4 regions of the Ruegeria sp. HKCCA6837 genome follow, and region 1 is predicted to be linked to each of the others. Evidence: riboswitches for the same ligand, from Rfam matches in the RefSeq annotation. Region 1 holds a riboswitch; each other region holds the start of a gene.
What was found. A riboswitch is a leader RNA that binds a small molecule or an ion and turns the genes downstream of it on or off. The one in region 1 is predicted to bind cobalamin.
Positions count from the first base shown of each region.

Region 2: it holds a riboswitch for cobalamin, as region 1 does, so the genes downstream of both, GOV91_RS14515 (hypothetical protein) here and GOV91_RS08475 (DUF1636 domain-containing protein) in region 1, are expected to answer to the same signal.
Region 3: it holds a riboswitch for cobalamin, as region 1 does, so the genes downstream of both, GOV91_RS07700 (DUF4198 domain-containing protein) here and GOV91_RS08475 (DUF1636 domain-containing protein) in region 1, are expected to answer to the same signal.
Region 4: it holds a riboswitch for cobalamin, as region 1 does, so the genes downstream of both, GOV91_RS18035 (DUF1636 domain-containing protein) here and GOV91_RS08475 (DUF1636 domain-containing protein) in region 1, are expected to answer to the same signal.

Region 1 covers NZ_WQGD01000004.1:193,623-199,193, reverse strand. Annotated here, with positions in the region: gene GOV91_RS08495 (LysR family transcriptional regulator) at 1-882, shown strand, start outside; gene GOV91_RS08490 (iron ABC transporter permease) at 885-1,895, opposite strand; gene GOV91_RS08485 (ABC transporter substrate-binding protein) at 1,897-2,847, opposite strand; gene GOV91_RS08480 (ABC transporter ATP-binding protein) at 2,860-3,636, opposite strand; gene GOV91_RS08475 (DUF1636 domain-containing protein) at 3,633-3,989, opposite strand; cobalamin riboswitch at 4,228-4,426, opposite strand; gene GOV91_RS08470 (D-lyxose/D-mannose family sugar isomerase) at 4,526-5,191, opposite strand; gene GOV91_RS08465 (carbohydrate kinase) at 5,207-5,571, opposite strand, start outside.
Region 2 covers NZ_WQGD01000010.1:51,292-56,862, forward strand. Annotated here, with positions in the region: gene GOV91_RS14510 (hypothetical protein) at 1-820, opposite strand, end outside; cobalamin riboswitch at 953-1,175, shown strand; gene GOV91_RS14515 (hypothetical protein) at 1,266-1,673, shown strand; gene GOV91_RS14520 (protein-tyrosine phosphatase family protein) at 1,676-2,176, opposite strand; gene GOV91_RS14525 (DNA polymerase III subunit gamma/tau) at 2,349-4,112, shown strand; gene GOV91_RS14530 (TauD/TfdA family dioxygenase) at 4,200-5,069, shown strand; gene GOV91_RS14535 (YbaB/EbfC family nucleoid-associated protein) at 5,157-5,510, shown strand.
Region 3 covers NZ_WQGD01000004.1:6,165-11,735, reverse strand. Annotated here, with positions in the region: gene GOV91_RS07710 (ABC transporter substrate-binding protein) at 1-509, opposite strand, end outside; gene GOV91_RS07705 (LacI family DNA-binding transcriptional regulator) at 506-1,666, opposite strand; cobalamin riboswitch at 1,926-2,129, shown strand; gene GOV91_RS07700 (DUF4198 domain-containing protein) at 2,258-3,043, shown strand; gene cbiM (cobalt transporter CbiM) at 3,049-3,660, shown strand; gene GOV91_RS07690 (cobalt ABC transporter permease) at 3,657-4,238, shown strand; gene cbiQ (cobalt ECF transporter T component CbiQ) at 4,238-5,020, shown strand; gene GOV91_RS07680 (energy-coupling factor ABC transporter ATP-binding protein) at 5,017-5,571, shown strand, end outside.
Region 4 covers NZ_WQGD01000015.1:82,091-87,661, forward strand. Annotated here, with positions in the region: gene cobN (cobaltochelatase subunit CobN) at 1-2,935, opposite strand, end outside; gene cobW (cobalamin biosynthesis protein CobW) at 2,939-3,994, opposite strand; gene GOV91_RS18035 (DUF1636 domain-containing protein) at 3,996-4,370, opposite strand; cobalamin riboswitch at 4,464-4,681, opposite strand; gene GOV91_RS18040 (NAD(P)-dependent oxidoreductase) at 4,828-5,571, shown strand, end outside.

The DNA.
Region 1 (5,571 bases):
AACTATCATCACCTGCGCTACTTCTGGGCCGTCGCTCATGACGGGAACCTGACCCGTACGGCGCAGCGTTTGAATCTTTCTCAATCTGCCTTGTCCGTGCAGATAAAAGAGCTGGAAGACCGGCTTGGTCATCCGCTGTTTGAACGCCGGGGCCGCAAGCTGCATCTCACCGAAGCCGGACATATCGCTCTGGACCACGCCGATGCGATTTTTGCGACAGGTCAGGAACTTGTGGCAACCTTGCAGGACGCGGGGAATACGCGGCAAGCTCTTAGGGTTGGGGCACAGTCCACCCTTTCTCGCAACTTTCAGATTCGTTTTTTGCGGCCCATTTTGGCGCGCGCTGACGTCGAGGTTATTTTAAGGTCCGGAAGCCCAAGCGAGTTGCTGGAGGGGCTCGAAACGCTGAATTTCGACCTGGTCTTGATGAACCACGAACCCGCAAGCGACAGTTTAACCAGCTTTGTCACTCATCATTTGGCCGAACAACCGGTGAGCATCGTCGGAACCCCCGATCGTCTGAAACCGACACGTTCAATACGGGATCTTTTGGAAGAACAACCCTTCATCCTGCCCACAACGAACAACAGTGTCCGCACGGCCTTTGACGCCATGGCCAGCCGCATGTCGGTGCGCCCTCAGGTGGCGGCCGAGGTGGACGACATGGCGATGATGCGGCTGCTTGCACGGGAGGATATCGGGCTGGCTCTGGTGGCTCCGATCGTTGTTCAGGATGAGTTGAATTCGGGTCGTCTGGTCGAGGCGCAAGAGCACCCGAAAATCAAGGAAAACTTCCACGCGATCACGTTCAAACGCCGGTTCCCGAACCCTTTGGTGCAAGAGCTCTTGTCGCATGGATCGGACACGCAGGTCGGTGTCTGAGGTCAGTCACCACGCGCGGATTTGAACAGGTACAGGAAAACAAAAAGAGACCCGATAGACGTTGTCACGATACCCACGGGCAGTTCCTGTGGGGCCAGGAGCAGCCGGGACAGAATATCCGACAGTGTCAGCAGAATCGCCCCTACGATGGCCGAGGTAATCAGCAGGTTTCGGTGCAGCGTACCAGCAATGCCGCGCGCAATATGAGGCACCATCAGTCCAACAAAACCTATGACACCAGCCACGGACACAAAGCTGGCCGTAGCCAACGCAGCCACAAAGAACATTCGGAATCGAAGGCCTTGGACGGGAATTCCCAGCGACGATGCAGTGAAATCTCCGGTCAAAAGGGCATCCAGCCAGCGGCTGCGATAAAGCGCGTAGCTCAGGATTAGGGCAAGCCCGGTCAGGACCAGTGGAAAAGTCTGCCATCGGGCAAGACCCAATCCGCCCAGCATCCAGAAGATAACCGAATGGGCCGCACGACTGTCGCCGGAGAAGATCAAATAATTTGTGATCGCGGAAAACAGGAAAGACACAGCCAAACCGGCCAGGATCAGCTTTTCCGGCGCACTTGTGCGCAAACCCTGAACCAGAGCCAGAACAATGCCAGAGGCTATAAGCCCCCCGCAAAAAGCCGCCAAAGGCAGGGTCCAGACCCCCAGCACATCGCCAGTGACCGTTATGACAAGAACGGCCCCAGCCGCCGCGCCCGAGGACAGGCCAAAAAGGAACGGATCGGCCAGATCGTTGCGCGTGGTTGTTTGCAAAACCACGCCAACTACCCCCAGCCCTGCGCCGATCACAGCGGCGAACAAGGCTCGGGGGAGGCGAAGGTCGAAAACGATCCGATGCACCGGGGACATTTCACCTTCTGTCAGGCCGGTCCCCAAGCCAATGGCGGTAAAGACCTCGGCCATTGGGATCGAGGTTGTGCCATAGATCGTAGACAGCAGCAAAAGGGCGGTCAGAATGACCGCCCCCAGCAAGATCGATCGGCCCAAATGGACCATGTCAGTTGGTCTCCGGATGCATCGCATTGGCCATCTTTTCAATGGCTTCAATATTTGCCGGTCCGGGTGTCAATTCCTCGTAACGCAGGCCGATCCAGCGCGCGTTCTTGACTGCATCGGTTTGTGACATGACAGGATGATCTTTCAGAAACTGGAAGGTATCTTCTGCACCATTTCCTGTTTGATAGTCCAGTAGCACCAGGAATTCCGGGTTTGCGGCTGCCACGGTTTCCCATGAGGTGCGACCCCAGCTGGTATCCATGTCATGTGTGACGTTTACACCCCCCGCAGCGGCAATCATGGCGTCCGGGATGGCGAATTTACCTGCGGTAAAAGGCGCATCTGCCGGCCCGTCCAGCAGGAAAACACGAGGTTTTGCCAGATCAGCGGTTTTTGCCTCAATGGCCTCCAACTGGTCTTTCCAGCCCGAAACAAGATCTTCCGCCTTGGCTTCGACGCCCATCACCTGACCCAAACGCAGGACGTCGTCAAACAGCAGATCCATGCTGGCTTCGGGGCGGTCTTTGTTCAGGTGCACGCAGCTTTCGGTCAAGACCATGGTCTTGATGCCAAAGGGTTCCAGCGTGTCTGGGGTCACTTCGCCACCTGGCTGCATTCCGTAATACCAACCAGCGAAAAACATATCGGGTTCGACAGAGACAAGGTTTTCAACTTTAGGATATTTCGGAGCCAACTCGGGGATGTCACCGCGCTGTGCGTCAAAATCCGGGCTGGTCTTGTACCAGCCTGTGATGCCGGTCAGGCCGACGATCTTGTCTTGCAGACCCAAAGCAAACGCCATGTCAGTCATGTTCATGTCGTGAACAACGAGCCGTTCTGGCGTTGTTTCAAAAACCAGTGGCTCGCCGCAATTGTCCACTGTAATGGCATCCGCGGCTGCGCCGCTTGCCAGGCCAGTGAACAAAGCCACAGGCCAGAGTTTCCGCATCATTGTAAGCTCCTGTTATGATGACAGTTTACGTTTTCGAATATCCAGAGCAGGGATCATGCGGCCCTCATGCTGGAAACACAGATAATCCACTCCAAATGTATCGCGGACACGATCCGTTGTCAGAACATCGTTGACAGGGCCAAACCCTGTCAGGCGTGTTGACTTCATCAATGCCACATGTGTGGCAAATTCCGGGATCATGACCAGATCGTGGACGATCATGACAACCGTCACGCCCAATTCAGCGACCAAAGACAACATGTGCCCCTTGGCATCCGGGTCTAGGTGATTGGTCGGTTCGTCCAGAAACAACAGAGACGGGTTTTGAGCCAGCGCACGTGCGATATGCGCCCGTTGCCTCTCACCCCCCGATAGCTGACCCATAGGTTTGCGGGAAAGGTGCATTAAACCCGTTGTTTCCAAAACCCGGTCAAGATCTTCCCTGTGTTCAGACGCGGACTTGTCAGCCTTGATCGGAATTTGGCCAAGTGCAACATAGTCGTGCAATCGCAACCGACTATCCGGCATTTCCTGTTGGCCAACCACAGCGATCGTCCGCGCGCGTTCATGGGCCGACAAGGTGCGCAGGCTTTGACCTTTTATCTGCACATCACCCAGCGCAATACGTTCGATTCCGCAAAGCAGCTTGAGCAGCGTAGTCTTCCCAGCCCCATTCGGTCCCGCAATCGCCAGAATTGATCCTTCTTCCAAGCCAAAGGACACATCCTGAAGCAGCACATCACCGTTCAAGGCATAGTATTCTAGGTTTTCGACAGCCAGGAAACTCATGACGGCCTCTGCGATGGCAAGGCAGGCATGCGCGACAAGGTTTTGGTGAACAGTGTTAGTGGGCGGTCAGTTGCGTTTGTCCAACCATCGGAACTGAGCTGATATTGCCCGGCGAATTCCACCACTGCATCCAGATCCTGTTCCGAAACGATGTCACCAAACAAATACTGCGCCTTGCCCGGTGCCTGAAAACCGACGGTGGTTGGCCGGTCGCAGCCCGCCATGCACGCGACCTCCCGGATTGCAAACCCTTCGGGCAGTTTTCGCGCCAATGCGCCACTCACTTGATCGGTGGACATCGCGCCTGTGCATGTCGTGCATACAAGTAGGAAATGATCTGCAGTTTTCGTCATTGTGCGCACCGGTTACCGCTGATCAAACTACAATACAATGTTATAACATTACTGTTTTGAGAATCGCGATCTTTTCGCGAGGCCACAGCACAATAGGTATTGGGGTTGAGGATAAAGCTATCAGTCACCTGTTGCATTGTCCGCTCTGCTTGAAACCAAGCGCGGACAGAAGGTGCCAAAAATGGAAACACGCGAAAACCGTGCCATCAAAGCCTCCTTCCAGGACGCCCCGCCCCGGGTTGGTTAAACATCGGATGGCAGGTCTCCTGACTTGCGGGTCAAAGCTTGGCCCACCTTCCCAACCCTTTCGGGGTCAGTGGCGCAGTGGCGTCGCTCTCCGCTTACAGTTGCGGGGGCAGTCACGGACTTGGCGCAATACAGCGCCGCACCGTATTCCCATTTTCATCCCTTTCGGAACCATCCAACTCAGCTAGGCTGGCGGTGCTGGACTTGTCAAGAAGGAGAAGCAGTCGAGCCGATCCAAAACATCTGGGCGCGGCACACATTCACGTTGGCCGGTTCTAGCCTTGTTGATGTCAGTAGTCGGAAACCAACAAGAAGTCCGGCGCTGCATCTTCCTCGATCTGTGAAAACCGAGGGATGGGATCTTCGAAGACATTGTCCGTACGGTCATCATTCACGGTCGAAACCTCGCCTATTAGGCAATCGCCGTGTTCTGCCCAGAATGCGTGCCAGACACCCGGCATCAGGGTCACGCTTTGCCCCGGTTTCAGCCGCAAATGCTCACCTGGTTGCAACGTAGCAGGGCAGGCATCGCTGGGTACCGTCACTGGCGTGTCCCGGTCGATGCCCCCGTCAGGGTCAGATGCGTAAATCTCCAGCACCAGATCACCCCCGCCGCGATTGATGATGTCCTCGGCCTTTACGATGTGACGATGCATCGGAGACAGTTGTTTATCTTTCGAGATCAGCAATTTTTCCGCATACAACATCCCGCGACCTGATTTCAGATCATTCACCTCACCATTGCGCAGAGTGAAGAGGAACAGGCCGAGTTCATCAAACCGGCCCTGAGCGTAATCGGTGATGTCCCAGCCCAGCCCCCGACTGCGGATGGTTTCAGCTACAGGACTTCGCATCTGATCGGGCGACCAATCGGCAAAAGGTGGTAACACGGCTCCAAAGGATTGTATGAAAGCCTGCGCTTCGGACTTGATGCGGTTAATTTCGGATCGTTTCATTGGTTTTTCCAAGAATTAAAGCTCATGCGCCCAGGGCGGCTCAGCCCCGGCACGGGATACGGTTACAGCTGCGACTTCGGCTCCCAGTCCCATGGCCGCGCGCAACGCTTCTGGGGTCAGGTTTCGCAGGCCTTGTTTGGTCAGTTGCTCAGCACGGCTGAGTGCGGTGAGCACACCGGCATTGAACGTATCGCCGGCACCGATCGTGTCTACGACCTGCACCGGTTTCACCGGCACCGAAACCTTTGATCCATCTGCCAGATACCCATGTGCGCCATCACCGCCCCGGGTCACTATCAGGGCCGTTGGCCCGGCCTGCAACAACAACGCGGCTTTCGCCGACTCGGGCTCGGAACCGGGAATGATCCAGTCCAGATCCT
Region 2 (5,571 bases), on a different contig from region 1:
GAGCAAAAGCTCCGATATGGCCAATCTCTGACAATCCGAAGTCATCAGACCTAAGCAGGTGCCGCTTAGCCTCGGCGCCATAAAGGTCGGCAAGCCGCCAGACAGCTTCGGGCGGGACCATCTGGTCGTCCTCGAAAGTGAACAAATCCACGGGTCTACCGGAGCCGTCCCAACGCGCCTCAGGAAGGTTTTGTCCGATTTCAGGTACATAATTCAAAGGAGCCGTGCACCATTCGCGCCATTGCCAGTAGACCGAGCCCGGCAAGTCCGCACCAAACCCGATCGCATTTCCCGGCAGATAGCCAAGTGCTTTGACCAGTACCGGTGCGTGTCCATACCAGAAAACACCGGCCAATCCACGGTAAGGCCATGGGTGATCACTGAGGGTTACGAGCCCCGAACACACGCAAATCATCCGATCGATTTGGTCGATGTCGGGCTGAACAGGCCCCAGCATCGCACCAACGGAATGACCAATGGTCCATTGCTGCGCATCAGGATAACGCCTGCGCATTTCCGCCCGCGCCGCTGGCATGTCGATCAAAGCCCAATCCGCCATTGTTGCACGCGCATCCTTCATACGGCCGGTCAGAGAATGCCCGAAATCCCGGTAGTCATAGGTCAGACACGCCATACCCCGCTCGGCCGCTAGCCACTGTGCGAAGTGGCGATAATAGTCGCGCGGCACACCCGTTGCACTATTCAGCACAACCACGGTTTCAGGCTCTGACAGCGGTCGGTACAACCGTGCTGCAAGGGTCGTGGACCCGGATGGGAAAAGGAAATCTTCAGCCAACACCGTCTGCTCTGCGTCCAACATGATCCCTGACCCTGCACTGAAAAACTGAATTGCTTGGCTTCAATATTTTAAACACTAAAGAGGAACGTTCCCCCCATCCAGCATGACCACACGTCGGGGTAAAAGATCAGCTTGACTCGGAACCGGATCAGACGCTAGCGATTGTGTGATGGTTCCTGTCCCCCACAAGGGGTCGGGATGAAAAGGGAACACGGTGCGGTTCAGTCTGGTCATCCGGGCGCAAACCAAATCCGCGACTGCCCCCGCAACTGTAAGCGGTGAGCGATGCCAAAACACCACTGGCCCCTAGGGCTGGGAAGGTCGGCAAAGCCATGACCCGCAAGTCAGGAGACCTGCCATCGGAACTGAAACCGAAACTCGGGCGGGGTGTCCGGGCAGGTCCTGACAGCACGTTGCCGTCCCACCTGACCCAACTCTCCTGCCCACCACGCGCGGAGGGCGCAGGATGATCTGGAAGACGAAGACGCATGAATACAGTGCAACGGTGTGTCAGCGGACGGGCAAAACCTGCCCTGCCCTGGCGCGGCTGGCACGCTCAATTTCCGAGGCGATGAAGCAGGCCACAGCCGCCACAAGCGACGGGTTCGAGTTTGAAGGTGGCAGTGAATTGTCACATTGCACGCAAGGATGCCACGCAACTTTCCGAGCGCAATCAGACAGAATTCGCATCTTTTGCGATACACAGCCTGAAGCAGAGCCGCAGGACCTGAACGCTTACGCCGATCTGATCTTTGGAAACACGTTCAGCGCCTTGCCATCCGGCATCATTACAGACCCACCCTGCGCGATGATCGAGGTTGCAAAGCTGCGGCCTCGCAAACCCGTGCACGCGCCTGAACAGATTTCGGCCTAAGACTATACGACTTGAGCCTGAAAATTCTGTGCTGCCCAGGCCAACTGGGCATCAGTTTCCACGGCACAGGGCCGCAGGGCTCGCAAACGCTCCAGTGCTTTGTCTGGCTGTTCGCCGCATTCGATCATCAGCCGCAGGACAACCATTCCAGACCTGCCGCAGCCGCCCCGACAGTGCACCAGCACCCGCCCTCCGCCCGTCAAAGCGTGCCGGGCGGCAGCGCTGATCGAGGGCCACGCCTCTTCAACTGCAGGCGTAGGGGCGCCAAAGTCTTCGATCGGCAGATGCACCCACCGGCTGGCGCGGCCTTGAATATCGCTGCCGAATTCCTGCGCCCCGTTTTGGAGCATCTCGACGTCCGTTGTCATTGAAACAACCAGCCCCGGCTTCCATGCGGCAATCGTATCCAGATCCCTTTCATAATCCCCGCCCCGTCCGGGCATCGATGTCAGGGCAAGTGTACCCCCCGCGACTTGCAGGGCATAGATAACCAGTTGCGACATGAACCAGTGTCCTCCACCAAGAACTCTTAACGAAAATGCACCATAAATTTTGTTGGACCAGCTTAGTGCGAATCCGGTCAGAATCTAAATCAAAAATCATCGCGCCTCGCGGTGGACGCGGAAGGCAGCGGCCACTACGCTGAGCCGAAGCACCGAATCCGACCGAGAAAACATGACCGACACGCCCAGCCCCGCCTATCAGGTTCTCGCCCGCAAATATCGCCCGGAAACCTTTGCCGATCTGGTGGGTCAGGATGCCATGGTGCGCACCCTGAAAAACGCGTTCGAAGCGGACCGAATTGCGCAGGCTTTCATCATGACCGGCATTCGCGGCACCGGAAAAACCACCACCGCACGGATCATCGCCAAGGGTATGAACTGTATCGGGCCCGACGGTAATGGCGGCCCGACGACCGAACCTTGCGGCCAATGCGAACACTGCGTGGCGATCATGGAAGGCCGCCACGTCGATGTGATGGAGATGGACGCCGCCAGCCGAACTGGCGTGAACGATATTCGCGAGATTATCGACAGTGTCCGCTATCGCGCCGCCAGCGCGCGTTACAAGATATACATCATCGATGAGGTCCACATGCTCTCGACCAGCGCTTTCAACGCGCTGCTCAAGACGCTTGAGGAACCGCCCGAGCATGTGAAGTTCATCTTTGCAACCACTGAAATCCGCAAGGTGCCGGTCACAGTTCTGTCCCGCTGCCAGCGCTTTGACCTGCGCCGGATCGAACCCGAGGATATGATCGGCCTTCTGCAAAAGATCGCGTCAGCGGAAGGCGCTGAGATCGCAGAAGATGCGCTGGCGCTGATCACGCGCTCCGCGGAAGGGTCTGCAAGGGATGCAACCTCGCTGCTGGACCAGGCGATATCGCACGGGGCGGGTGAAACCACTGCCGAACAGGTTCGCGCAATGCTGGGCCTTGCGGACCGTGGCCGCGTTCTGGACCTCATGGACATGATCCTGCGGGGCGACGCCGCAGGCGCACTGACAGAACTCAGCGGCCAATACGCAGAAGGTGCTGACCCATTGGCTGTCTTGCGCGATCTGGCTGAGATCACACATTGGGTGTCCGTCGTGAAGATCACGCCAGACGCCGCCGAAGACCCAACCGTTTCTCCGGACGAACGGAGCCGTGGCCAGCACATGGCAGAGGCCCTGCCGATGCGCGTTCTGACCCGGATGTGGCAGATGTTGCTGAAAGCGCTCGAAGAAGTCTCGGCCGCGCCCAATGCCATGATGGCCGCTGAGATGGCCGTTATCCGCCTGACCCATGTTGCTGATCTGCCCAGCCCTGAAGAACTGGTCAAACGGCTGCAGGACGCCCCGCCGCCTCCGGCAGGTGGACCTAGCGGCGGCACCTTGATGTCTCGGCAGGGTGCAACACCCGCGCAGGCCAGCGCCACCCCCGCATCCACATACGCCTCGGCCCCACGTGGTTCAAGCGGCGCGCCGGTTGCCGCATTGGCACAGGATGCTCAGACGGCCCTGGCCCGGTACCCGACCTTTGAGCACGTGGTCGAACTGATCCGCGCCAACCGCGACGTGAAGCTTCTGGTTGAAGTGGAAAACGGCGTGCGACTTGTGTCTTATCAGCCCGGTCGGATCGAGTTCACCCCAGCCACGAATGCACCGACAGACCTTGCGCCCCGGCTGGGCTCTGCCCTGCAACGCTGGACCGGAAACCGGTGGGCTGTCTCGATCGTCTCGAACGGGGATACGCCGACAATTGCCGAAGTGCGAGATGAGGCCGAGCTGGCCTTGAAGGCCGAAGCTGAAAAGCATCCTCTGGTTCAGGCGGTGCTGGCGCAATTCCCCAAGGCAAAGATCACAAAGATCGAGACGCCGGAACAACGCGCCGCCCAGGTCGAGACCGAAGCGCTTCCTGAAGTTGAAGATGAGTGGGACCCGTTCGAAGAAGACTGACCCGAAAGCGCTCGATCCCGTGTCGCAAACGAAGCAGATCGACCCTTCAAACAGGTACACCCTTCCATGATGTCAGGGAGGGATTTCATGCGAACATCACCACTGCACCCACGTTTCGGATTGGTCGTTCACGACCTAGATTTGCGCGACGTTACCAAACAGCGTTACTTTCCGGAAATCCGGCGCGCATTCGAAACCCGCTCTGTGCTTTTGTTTCCGGCCCAATCGATATCTGATGCGGACCACATTCGCCTTGCCGAACTTTTTGGGCCATTGGAAAACCGTAAAGCCATGGCAGCGGGTCGCGATGTTGAGTTTCAGCTTCCCGAACTGACAAACAAAACCAAGGATGGGCTGCGTGCGAAAGACGATCTGCGCCTGTTGGATTTGCAGGCCAACATGTTGTGGCACACAGACAGCACGTTCCTGCCGACGCCGGCGCTGATCAATATTCTGACGGCAAAAGTCGTCCCGCCATCCGGCGGCGAAACCGAGATCGCATCGACCCGCGCCGCTTGGGCGGATATGCCAGATCGTCTGAAATCCGTTCTTAGGGACGCCATCATCTGGCACCGGTTGTCGCATTCCCGTTCAAAAATTTCAGCCGACCTCGCTGCGCTGCCAAAAATGACGCGATGGCCAGATCGCCCATGGCGCGCGATTTGGCCGAACCCGGTAACCGGAGAAGAAGCCCTGTTCATCGCCTCGCACGCTTTTGCCATCGAAGGCATGGGGCATGAAGAAAGTCAGTCCCTACTGGACGAAGCCATCGCGTTTTGCACGCAGCCCGAATACCTCTATTCGCACCAATGGTCCGTCGGCGATGTATTGATCTGGGACGAGCGCGCAACGATGCATCGCGGCCGTCCCTGGGACTACGACCATCCAAGAACCCTGAAATCGATCTGCTGCTCGGTTACCGAGACAGACGGCTTGCACGACGTCCGCGTGGTTTGAAAGACCTCTCCGACCGGCGGGACAACCCTTGTGCCGCGCTTCGACGGGCCGTATCTAGAGACCAAACAGAGACACAGGAGAATACCTATGCTGAAAGGACTCGGCGGGCTTGGCGGTCTGGGCGACATGGCCAAGATGATGAAATCCGCGCAGGACTTGCAAACAAAAATGACCGAAATGCAGGAAGAGCTGAACAACATGATGGTTGTCGGTGAATCCGGGGCTGGTCTGGTCAAGGCGACGGCGACCGCCAAAGGCGAGCTCAAAGGTCTGGACATCGACCCGTCGATTTTCAACGGTGACGACAAGGAAGTGGTCGAAGACCTGATTTTGGCTGCCATCAAGGACGCGCAGACCAAAGCGACTGAGCGCTCGCAGGCCGAGATGGCAAAACTGACCGAGAGCATGGGTCTGCCCGCAGACATCAAGCTTCCGTTCTAAGCTTCACCTTTTCAAAAACACTCCCGCCGGAGGCTCCCTCCGGCGAAAAGCAGGACAGACC
Region 3 (5,571 bases), 190 kb from region 1:
GCGGCCTGAATATCTGCAAAACTGTCAGGCGCTTCCAGACCGGCCTCTTCAAAAAGGTCCTTCCGGTACACAACCATTTGCGTCCAGCCGTCCACCGGAACCGAGGCGGTTTCACCATTGAACGCCGCCATGCCCAAAGCACCCGGAGCGAAAGTATCAGCGCCCAGTTCTTCGATCACTTCGGTCGCAGCTTCGGTGTCCAGAATGCCAGCTTCGGCCCACGGCAGGGCGTACTGCAACGGGTGGTAGACCACATCTGGCAAGTCACCTGCGGCAAAGGCTGCGGTTGCGCGGGTGCCCAAATCTGTTTCTGTGACAGGGATCACCTCAACGGTTGTTCCGGTCTCAGCCTTGAACTGGTCGGCCATTTCCTGTTGTTTCGCCAGACGCTCGGGCTGCTCTTCGGTCGTCCAGAAACGGATCGTGTCCGCCTGTACCGACATGGCCGTCAGCGCCAGTGCCAACGAAGAGCCGAGCATCAGCTTGGCTGCTTTTGGTGTAAGTTTCATGGTCGGTTTCCTCCCCGATTGTCTTCCATGGATCGTTTGATTTTTTTCGCCAACTCGTTCGAGGTCAGCAGCGGCGGTCCGTCAGAGTCGCGTTCAATCAGCACCGCCTGACTGAGCTCGCGCAAAGTTGCGGGCTCTTCTCCTCGGGTCTGACGTATCAGCATCGTAGCAAGGCGTTCACCTGCCCGTTTAGAGTCGACGCTGAACGTCGTTAGCCCGGGGCTGGCGTATTGGCATTCCGGGACCCCGTCATATCCAAGAACCGAGACATCGCGCCCGATCTCAAGGCCAAATTCTGCGCAGACAGAGTAGCTTCCCAGTGCCGCTTGGTCTGTCGCAAATACAATCGCGGTCGGCGGGACAGGAAGACGCAATAAAGCGCGCGCTTCAGCGGCCCCTTCTTCGCGGGTGCGGGCCCCTTCGCGTATCAATTCGGGATCAACTGGCAATCCTGCGTCCCTAAGCCCGTCGACATAGCCATCCCGACGCAGGTGGCTGTAGTTGAACTTTGGATCACTGCCGACAAACCCGATACGGCTGTGACCAAAACGGGCCAGACGTTCGACCGCGTCGCTCAAGGCTGTTTCCCCGGAAATATCAAACCACGACGTATCGTCCTGAAACCCGACCTGACCATAGCCAGTCCGCCCGTAAAGGATGAACGGCACCTGCAAGTCCTTCAGGTATCCAACGCGCGCATCATCGACTTCGGTTCGCGGCAGTATAAATCCGTCGGCCTTACGTTCTTCAACCAAACGGCCCAGCATGTTCAGCATATCCTGTTTCGACTTCGCGGTCGAAATTGTCATCGTCCAGTCAGACGCACTGGCAGCTTCACAAGCCCCTGCCAGAAAGTCTTGGAAAAACGGATTGTGCCGATCCGGTTCTTCACTGTTGATGACCATTGCAATGGCACGCACGCGCCCCGTTCGGATGGCCTGAGCGTGGCTGAGCGGGCGATACCCCATCTTGCGCGCCGTCACCTCAACCCGCTTTCGCGTTGATTCTGAGATGTCGGAATACCCATTCAATGCCCGCGACACCGTGCTTTTCGAAAGGCCGAGTTGATCGGCCAGTTCATCAAGCTTCACCCGTCCAGTCGCCGAGGCGCGCCGGGAACGGATTTGTCGCTGTCGCGTGTTGAGATTCGCTGTCATTCCATCATTTTGTGGTTCCGAAACCGGTTTCGGCAACGGAAAAATCTATTTTTGTGCGGTTTGAAAAATTCGGGTTTCATAAGTCGGAATACTGATGCTTCGACTTCAACTCTGTGGTCACCGCACCGATTGGCAGGCTATAGCAATGACAACCTCCATGCACAGTACCGCAAAAAAGCGAATTATATACCTTGCTGAAATTCGGTATTTCCCTAAGCGATGCCGCAAACGAGAGTTGACCGTGTACAAGTTTTTCTGCCATCAACGCACCATGTTCGGTTCCGGGGACTCACCCGGAGGCAATAGGGAATGCAGTGCGGCTTTTTCTTCGCCAATTCTGCAACTGCCCCCGCAACTGTAAGCGGCGAGCGCGGCTGATCGTGCCACTGGGATATGCCCGGGAAGGCCAGCCAAGCGTTTTGACCCGCAAGTCAGGAGACCTGCCGAACATGCGCCCTCAGAAGGGGCGTTGATCGTCGGCGACGGGGTGTGCGCCGAAACTGTTTGCCTATTTGGGCAAATGGTTTCGCATTCCCCTATGTCAAAAACCAATGCGTGCCGGGGAAGGCGCGACTTGAGAAGGGCTTGTTTGTGAAACACTTTTTGTTGGCGGCAACAGCTGCCATTGCATTGCCTGCTATTGCCCAGGCTCATTTCCTGCTGGAATACACCCAAGATACCATGATTGATCGTCCCGGCGACGTTCCGGTCAAGTTGGTCTTCTGGCATCCCTTTGAAGCCGGGCATGTAATGACCCTCGAAAAGCCAGAAGAATTTTATGTGATCCACAACGGCGAAAAGACCGATTTGTTGGGTACGTTGCAAGAAACCACCTTCGAAGGCCCCGAGAACACGGCCAAGGCCTTTTTGGGCTCGGTTCCAGTGAAACGTTCCGGCGATTACGTCGTGGTAACGGTACCTGCGCCTTATTATGAGGAATCTGAGGATATCTATATCCAGCAGATCACCAAGGCGTATCTGAACCGAAACGAGCTGCCCACCGACTGGGACCAGCCGCAAGGTCTGGCCACAGAAATTCTGCCGCTGAACAAGCCCTATAACATCATCGCTGGCTCGACCTTCACGGGACGTGTGCTGAGCGAGGGCAACCCAGTGGCTGGCGTAGAGATTGAAATCGAATACATGGCCGCGGAACCCGACTTGGCCGGAAACGGCGCAAAAAACGCAACTGCTTCCCCATTGCCAGGCGGCGCACTGGTCGCGATTTCGAACGAGAACGGCTATTTCACCTTTGGCGTGCCAAAAGCAGGCTACTGGGGTTTCGCCGCGTTGGGTTCGGGCCCGAAGACCGAACATGAAGGCAAAGAACTAAGTCAGGACGCTGTGATCTGGATCCGCGCCTGGGATCTGGAGTAACCCATATGCATATTGTGGACGGAGCCCTTTCGAACCCTGTTGTGATTGGCGGCGCAATCGCGGCAGCAGGCGGGATCGCCATGGGGCTGAAATCGCTGGACCTAGATCGCATTCCCACTGCGGGGGTGTTGTCAGCCAGCTTTTTTGTCGCCTCACTGATCCATGTTCCGATCGGCCCGTCCTCTGTGCATTTGATCCTGAACGGTCTGGCCGGGCTTTTGCTCGGCTGGGCGGCCTTTCCGGCGCTTTTTGTTGGCTTGCTGCTTCAGGCTGTGTTCTTCGGCTTTGGAGGACTGACAGTGCTTGGGATCAACACAGTCAACATCGCCCTTCCGGCGGTGCTTACATGGATAATCTTCGGTCGTCTGATCGCCAAGGGCACGCCTGTTCAAGGAGCAGTTTGGGGCGGCATAGGCGGCGCTTTCTCAATCGCAGCTACGACGGCTTTTGTCGCAGTATCGCTGGCGCTGTCGGGCGACGAATTCCTGCCGGCTGCGAAGCTTGTGTTATTTGCTCACGTCCCTGTCATGGCCGTCGAAGCGGTTCTGACCGGGTTCGCCATTTTACTGGCTCGTCAGGTTAAACCAGAACTCTTTTACAAAGGCGCATCGGCATGAGGCAACTGCTCGTTGTTATTGCGTTGTCACTGATGCCGCTTCCTGCGCTGGCCCACAAAGTTATCGCAGGGGTCTTTCCTGCAGGCGATGCAATCGAAGGCGAATTGGGCTTTTCAAACGGCGATATGGCGCAAAACCAAAAAGTCATCGTGTACGGGCCCGATGGTGCTGAGTTGGGACGAACACTGACCGATACAGATGGTTTCTTCCTTTACACCCCGACCAACCCGGTAGAACACACGTTCAAAGCAGACTTGGGCGCGGGGCATGTGGCAGAAGTCACCATGCCTGCTGCCGATGTCGCGGCGATAATGGGTGTTGAAGCTGACGTGGTCGAAACTGCCGCAATGATTGCCCCTAAGGAAGGTGGGACGCAGGTGACTGTCGCATCATTGACGAACGAAGAACGCGCCGCAATTGCTCAGGCGGTCCGAGACGAAACCCGCCCGCTGCGACGCGAGATTGCCTCCTATCGTGAACACAACGATCTGCAAACGATCCTGGGTGGCATTGGTTACATCATTGGTTTGTTCGGAATCGGCTTTTACATCGCCGCACGCAAGAAGATGACCTCCTGATGGCCCACGCCCTGGAACCCCAGGCCAAGACATTGGCCGAGACTGGTACGGGTGCATCCTTTGGGGTGATCCAAGGCTTGGATCCTCGGATGCGGATCGTGGTGGCGAGTGTTTTTTCCATTGTCACGGTCTCGCTCAGCACCATTCCAGGGCTGATTGCGGCATTGGCTGTTTCTATCGGAGTGCTGCTGATGTCTCGCCTGCCCATTCGCCGAACGCTCAAACGTATGGCGATGATGGACAGCTTTATCATCTTCATGTTGGTACTTTTGCCATTTACCACGCCCGGGGATGCGATGTTCAACTTATTTGGGTTTCCGGCCAGTTGGCAAGGCCTTTGGAAAGCCACTGAGATTGCGCTGACAGCTAACGCCGTCATATTGTCCCTGATGGTTCTGGTTGGAACGATGGAACCGGTTACGCTTGGCCACGCGTTGTATAAACTGCGCTGTCCCGAAGCACTCGTCCACCTTCTGATGTTTACCATTCGCTACATCGAAGTTTTACGCGAGGAATATATGCGCCTGCGCGCGGCGATGAAGGTCCGTGGGTTTCGACCGGGCACTAATTGGCACACGTATCGCAGCTTTGGCTATCTGGTTGGCATGATGTTGGTCCGCGCCATCGAACGGTCCGAGCGAATCTTAGCAGCGATGAAATGCCGAGGATTCTCTGGACGGCTTCTCTTGCTGCAGGAATTTAACCTGACCCTGCGCGACTACGTGTTTGCGGCGACTCTATGCATAGTGTGCATTGGGCTTCTTTGTCTGGATTTCGCATGACGATCCTCAAGCTGGAAGACATTCATTTCGCCTATCCCGGTCAAGCACCCGTACTGGACGGCGCCTCGCTTACGCTTGAACCAGGGCAACGCCTGTCGATTGCAGGACCTAACGGAGCAGGGAAATCCACCCTGTTTGGAATTGCGCTTGGTTTGCAAAAGCCAACCTCGGGTAGTGTGATCGCCCTTGGAAAAGATCGGCGCACCGAGGCCGATTTTCACGAGGTTCGCCGCGAGATCGGACTGGTGTTTCAAGACCCTGACGATCAGCTGTTTTGCCCCACTGTGGCAGAAGACATCGCGTTTGGGCCTCTCAATCTAGGGCGCAACAAGGACGATGCTCTCGCCATCGTCGACAGAGTTCTCTCTGATCTAGACTTGATGCACTTGCGTGATCGCATAACACATAAATTGTCGGGGGGCGAAAAGCGTCTTGTGACCCTTGCCACCGTATTGGCGATGGAACCCCGGGCACTGTTATTGGACGAACCGACCAATGCGCTCGATACCCAGAACGAAGCCCGCCTGCTAGAGATACTACAGGGTTTGCCA
Region 4 (5,571 bases), on a different contig from region 1:
GGTTGGTGTTGTCCAGATGGTACAGCTGCGCGCTGCCGCCGGTGACCTTCTTGGCCGCAGCGAATCCGGCCTCATGCGTGGCATAGTCATTGGCCAGCAGCAGATCGGTCTCGGTCAGATCCTGCAGATGAACAAAGCTGTCGGCATTGGCCACGCGCTGGGTGATGCCGTCTTTGTCCTGGGCGATGTGTTCGCCTTCCAGCGCAAAAGAACTGGCTTCCAGCCAAGCCTCACCCGCCTGAACGCGTGCCTCGTCGCTGTAGACTTCGGACAATTGGGTCATGTTGACGCCATAACTCCCGGGCGCCGGGCCGTAGACGCGGGCCGTAGGGGCCAGACCTGCATAAGGGTTCCAGTCTGGCGCCTCGTCACGCGCAGACAGCGCACGAACGGCCTGACCGTATAGAGCCGAAAGGGTCGGGAACACGTCCCGAAACAGTCCCGACACGCGCAACGTCACGTCCAGTCGCGGGCGACTGAGATCCGTGATCGGAAGCACCTCGATGCCAGATACACGCTCTGAACCTTTGTCCCAAACAGGCTTTACACCCAGAAGATGCAGCGCCATGGCGAATTCTTCGCCCGCAGTACGCATGGTGGCTGAGCCCCACAGGTCAACAATCAGCCCTTTGGGGTAATCGCCTTCTTCTTGCAGATGACGGCGCACAAGCTCTTCAGCCAGTTTGACGCCCTGCGCATATGCTGCGCGGGTTGGGACCGAGCGTGGGTCGGTTGTATAAAGGTTCCGCCCTGTCGGCAGCACGTCCGACCGCCCACGATACGGAGAGCCGGATGGGCCAGCCTCGATCCTTTTGCCCCCGAGCGCGTCGATCAGAGCACTTCGTTCGGCATGGGCCGAAGCCGTTGGGTCGAAATTGCCTGTCACTTCGGGCACGCGGCCAAAGATATGTAGCCCGTCGCCGAATTGGCTTTCCTTGATGTCACAGACAAAGCGGTCTATCCGGGTGATCGCCTCGGCTGTGCAGGTGGCTTGATCGAGCCCAAGATCGTTTTCCAGCCCGATGGCTTGCGCTTCGTCACGAATATCTTCTTGCAAACGGTCGCGGCGCTTGGGGTCTAACCCGTCTGCGTTCGAGAACTCATCCAGCAGCGACTCCAACCGCACCATCCGGTCCGGCGTCCCGCTTTCCTTCATCGGCGGTGGGATATGGCCCAGCGTGACGGCCCCGATCCGACGCTTGGCCTGCGCGGCTTCGCCGGGGTCATTGACGATAAAGGGGTAGATCACTGGCAGGTCGCGGATCAGCGCTTCCGGCCAGCAATCGGCAGACAGGGCCACAGATTTACCCGGCAACCATTCCAGAGTGCCATGCGCACCGATATGGATCAGCGCGTCCGCACCAAGACCTTTGCGCAACCACAGATAAAAGGCGACATAGCTGTGGCGGGGTGTGCGCGACAGGTCGTGATAATCGTCATCGCGCAGTTCGGGTGTTCCACGTTCGGGTTGCAGCGCGACCAGAGCTTGGCCCCGGCGCAGGGCGGTGAAATGGAACGCGCCATCTGCAATGGCCGGATCGTCTTCGCATTTGCCCCAAACCGTTTGAAGGTCGGTTCGCAATTGCTCGGGCAGATCGGTCAGCGCGTGCAAGTACTCGTCCAGCGGCCAAGAAATGCGGGCGTCCAACAGTGTTTCAGCAATCGGCTCTGCTGGCGCGGTGTCATAACCTTCGTTCTGGAGATCGGACAGCATCGCCTCGGCGGATGCCAGCGCGTCCAGGCCCACCGCATGGGCCATCTGCCAGTCTTTCCCGGGGTAGGTCGACAGCACAAGCGCCGGGATCTGATCCGTCTTTGGTTTGTCGTTCAGGCGCAGCCAGCCTGATACCCGGTCGATAATGGCTTCGATCCGTTCGGCCTCGGCCCGATGGGCAAAGCGGGAGTATTCCAGATGAGGATCGCGTTTGCCCGGTTCCTTGAATGAAGCGATGCCCGCCGAAATTCGTCCGTCTACCTCAGGCAAGACAACATGCATGGCAAGGTCGGCGGGCGAAAGACCGCGTTCCGCTTCGGCCCAGGCTTTGCGGCGCGAGGTGGCCAGAGCAACCTGAAACACTGGCACATTGGCGGCATCCAGCGGAGACGTGCCCGATGCACCTTTGCCCGAAAAAGACGTGGCGTTGATGATGGCAGCGGGGGTCAAAGTCCCAAGCGTTTCGCGCAACCAATCGGCCGCTGTTGGCGCTTTGAGCGAAGGTGCGAACAGGCCCACTGCGGCAAATCCGCGTGCGCGCAAGCTGCGGATCAGAGCTGCGACTGGAGCAGTGTCGGCCGACGTCAGGTAGGCGCGGTAAAACGTGACGACGATACGTTTCGCGCCGCCTTCGAACGCGGTATCCGCTGGGATTACACCACGATCCGGGCACCATGCCCCGCATTCAGGCAGAGTCTTTGCGCCCATCACCGGCCCGGCATAAAGCCCTGCTGCCAAGGACATCTGGGCCAATGCGGCTTGCGCTGCGACCTCTCCACCTGTGTCGCACAGATGGGCCAAACGGCGCAGCGTTGAGACGGGCAGGGTGGAATAGTCATCCAGCCGCGTATCTTCGCGCCCATCCGCAGGCAGAACGGCAAGCGCGATACCCTTAGCCTGCGCCAGCGCCAGAACCTGCTGCAAGCCGTAGGACCAGTAAGGCACGCCGCCAATCAGGCGGATTAGAATGCCCTTGGCGCCGTCCAACGTCTGCTCGACATAGGTGTCGACGGACAGAGGGTGTTTGAGGGCGGTCAAATTGGCCAATCGAAGCGTCGGCATTCGCCCCTCGGTTCCGCCGCCACGATGCCAACCCGCCGCGAAAGCGCCGAGGTCGCTGTCCGAGAAGGACAAGACAACCAAATCCGCCGGGCTTTGGCCCAGATCGGTTGGGGTCTCGGTTTCCTCGAGCCCGTGGCTTTCGCGGAAGACGACGTGCATGGGTTACTCGGCAGCCTCGGTGACGCCTGCAAGGATTTCGCGGATTTCGGCCTCTTTGATATCGTCATGCTCGGCAATGACCACCAGACGCGAACGGCGCTCTTCCTCTGGTCCCCATGGGCGGTCATATTGGTGACGGACCCGTGCGCCCACAGCCTGAACCAGCAGGCGCATCGGTTTGCCCTGAACGGCGGCATAACCTTTGACACGCAGGATGTTCAGCTCGGTCGCCAGACGTTCGATCTTGGCGACCAGATCGGCCGGATCGGTTTGTTCCGGCAACTCAACGATGATGCTTTCAAAATCGTCATGTTCGTGATCGTGATGACCGTCGTGGTGCGACGGGCGCGCATCCATGTCGTCTTCGGCTGCGGCTTCCAGACCCAGTACAACGCGGACATCCACGACGCCCTCGGCGACTTCGACAACAGGCAGGGGGCGTGGGGCTTCGGTGGCGATGACTTCCTTGGCCTTGGCTACACCTTCGGGCCCTGCAAGATCAGGCTTGGTCAACAGGATGATGTCGGCGCACGAGATCTGATCCTCGAACACTTCGGACAGGGGCGTTTCGTGGTCGATCGAGTCGTCGGCCATGCGCTGGGCGTCCACAGCTTCGACATTCGGGGCAAAGCGACCGGCGGCAACGGCCTCGGCATCGGCCAGAGCGATCACGCCATCGACAGTGATCTTCGAACGAATGTCCGGCCAGTCGAATGCTTTCAACAGCGGCTTGGGCAGGGCGAGGCCGGAGGTTTCGATCAGGATATGCTCGGGGCGCGGTTCCAGCGCCATCAGGGCTTCGATGGTTGGGATGAAGTCGTCAGCCACTGTGCAGCAGATGCAACCGTTCGCCAGTTCCATGATGTTTTCCGCCGGACAATCCGGGATGGCGCAGGATTTCAGGATGTCGCCATCCACGCCCACGTCGCCAAACTCGTTGACCACAACGGCCAGACGTTTGCCCTGCGGGTTCTGTATCAGGTGTTTGACCAGCGTTGTTTTGCCCGAGCCCAGAAAGCCGGTGATCACGGTGACGGGAAGTTTTTCGAGATTCGACATGTCAGGCTCCAATCGGGGGAATGCGCGAGGCGCAGTTTTTGCGGAAATGTTCAGGGCGTTCGCGCCATTTCACCAGGCCATCTTCGGTAGCCAGATACTTGGTCGCGCCGTCGATGATCACATCGACATGGTCCACTTCGTTCAGGTTCTCGTAAACGAAGGTCCAGCGATCGGGACCGCCGCGCAGCACGATTGAACAGCCCTGATCGCAATTTGACAGGCATTCGACAGGTTTCAGTGTAATGCCGTCGGGCAATTCGGCCTGTTCCAATGCTTGATGCAGCAAAGTGCCGGGGCGCTGCGCTTCGTCTTCGACAGCCAGCCCGCGGCGGCAGGTCGTGCAGACCAGAAGCTCGACCGGTGTGGTCTCAGTCATGTCTCTCATCCCCCCAAATCCTCTTCGCGGGGGACGGGGTTTCAAGCGGGCCACGTGTCGCAACATGGACCCGACACCGGAACACCCCGCCCGGTTTCAACTTCGGGTGCTGGCAGGTCTCCCGGCTTGCGGATGTCAGAGACCTGGTACGTTAGGGTCCTCTGTCGGATGTCCCGCCTTCCCGGCCTTGGCCAGTGGCATTGGGCACCCTCTCCGGTCACGGTCGCGGGGGCGGCTGCGTTTGGCGAAAGATCCGTTGACGCATTCCCTTTTCATCGGCTCTTGCCGACACCAACGAATGGGTCATGCGGCACCGCTGGCCCGCTTGTCAAGCGCGTTGCGCGTAACATCAGGGTGTGGGTGTGAAAAGCGACCTGTGGTTGTCGTTGGGCGGCATGAATGGTCAGATAAATCCGTGATCGCATGACGGGTACAAGCCAGCAGGGAGAGGCGACATATGAAAGTAGGATTCATCGGGTTGGGAAACGTTGGCGGCAAGCTTTCGGGTTCCTTGCTGCGAAACGGGATTGATCTGACAGTGCATGATCTGAACGCGGATCTGGTGGCCGAGTTCGTCGCCCTTGGCGCAAAGGCAGCCGAAGGCCCGGCACAGTTGATGTGCGATTGCGATGCCGTCATCACCTGCTTGCCATCGCCTGCGGCATCAGATGCGGTCATGCAAGAGATGCTGCCCGAAGTGAGCCCCGGCAAAATCTGGATGGAGATGTCGACAACCGATGAGACCGAGGTCAAGCGTTTGGGAGCCGAGGTGATCGAACGCGGAGGCGCGGCAGTGGACTGCCCGGTTTCGGGCGGGTGCCATCGGGCCGCCACCGGCAATATCTCGATCTTCGCGGGATGTGATCGTACGACTTTTGAGCGAATTCTGCCGTTTCTGACCACCATGGGGCGGCGTGTTTTGCACACAGGTGAATTGGGCTCTGCCTCGGTTCTGAAGGTGATGACCAACTATCTGGCCACGGCCAACCTGATCACCTGCGCCGAAGCGCTGGTCACGGCAAAGGCTGCCGGGATGGATCTGAACACAACATACGAGGCGATAAAAATTTCGTCCGGCACGTCCTTTGTGCATGAAACGGAAAGTCAGGTCATCCTGAACGGATCGCGCGATATTTCTTTCACTATGGACTTGGTGAAAAAGGACATTGGTCTGTTTCAAGAGGTCGCTGACCGCGCCGGG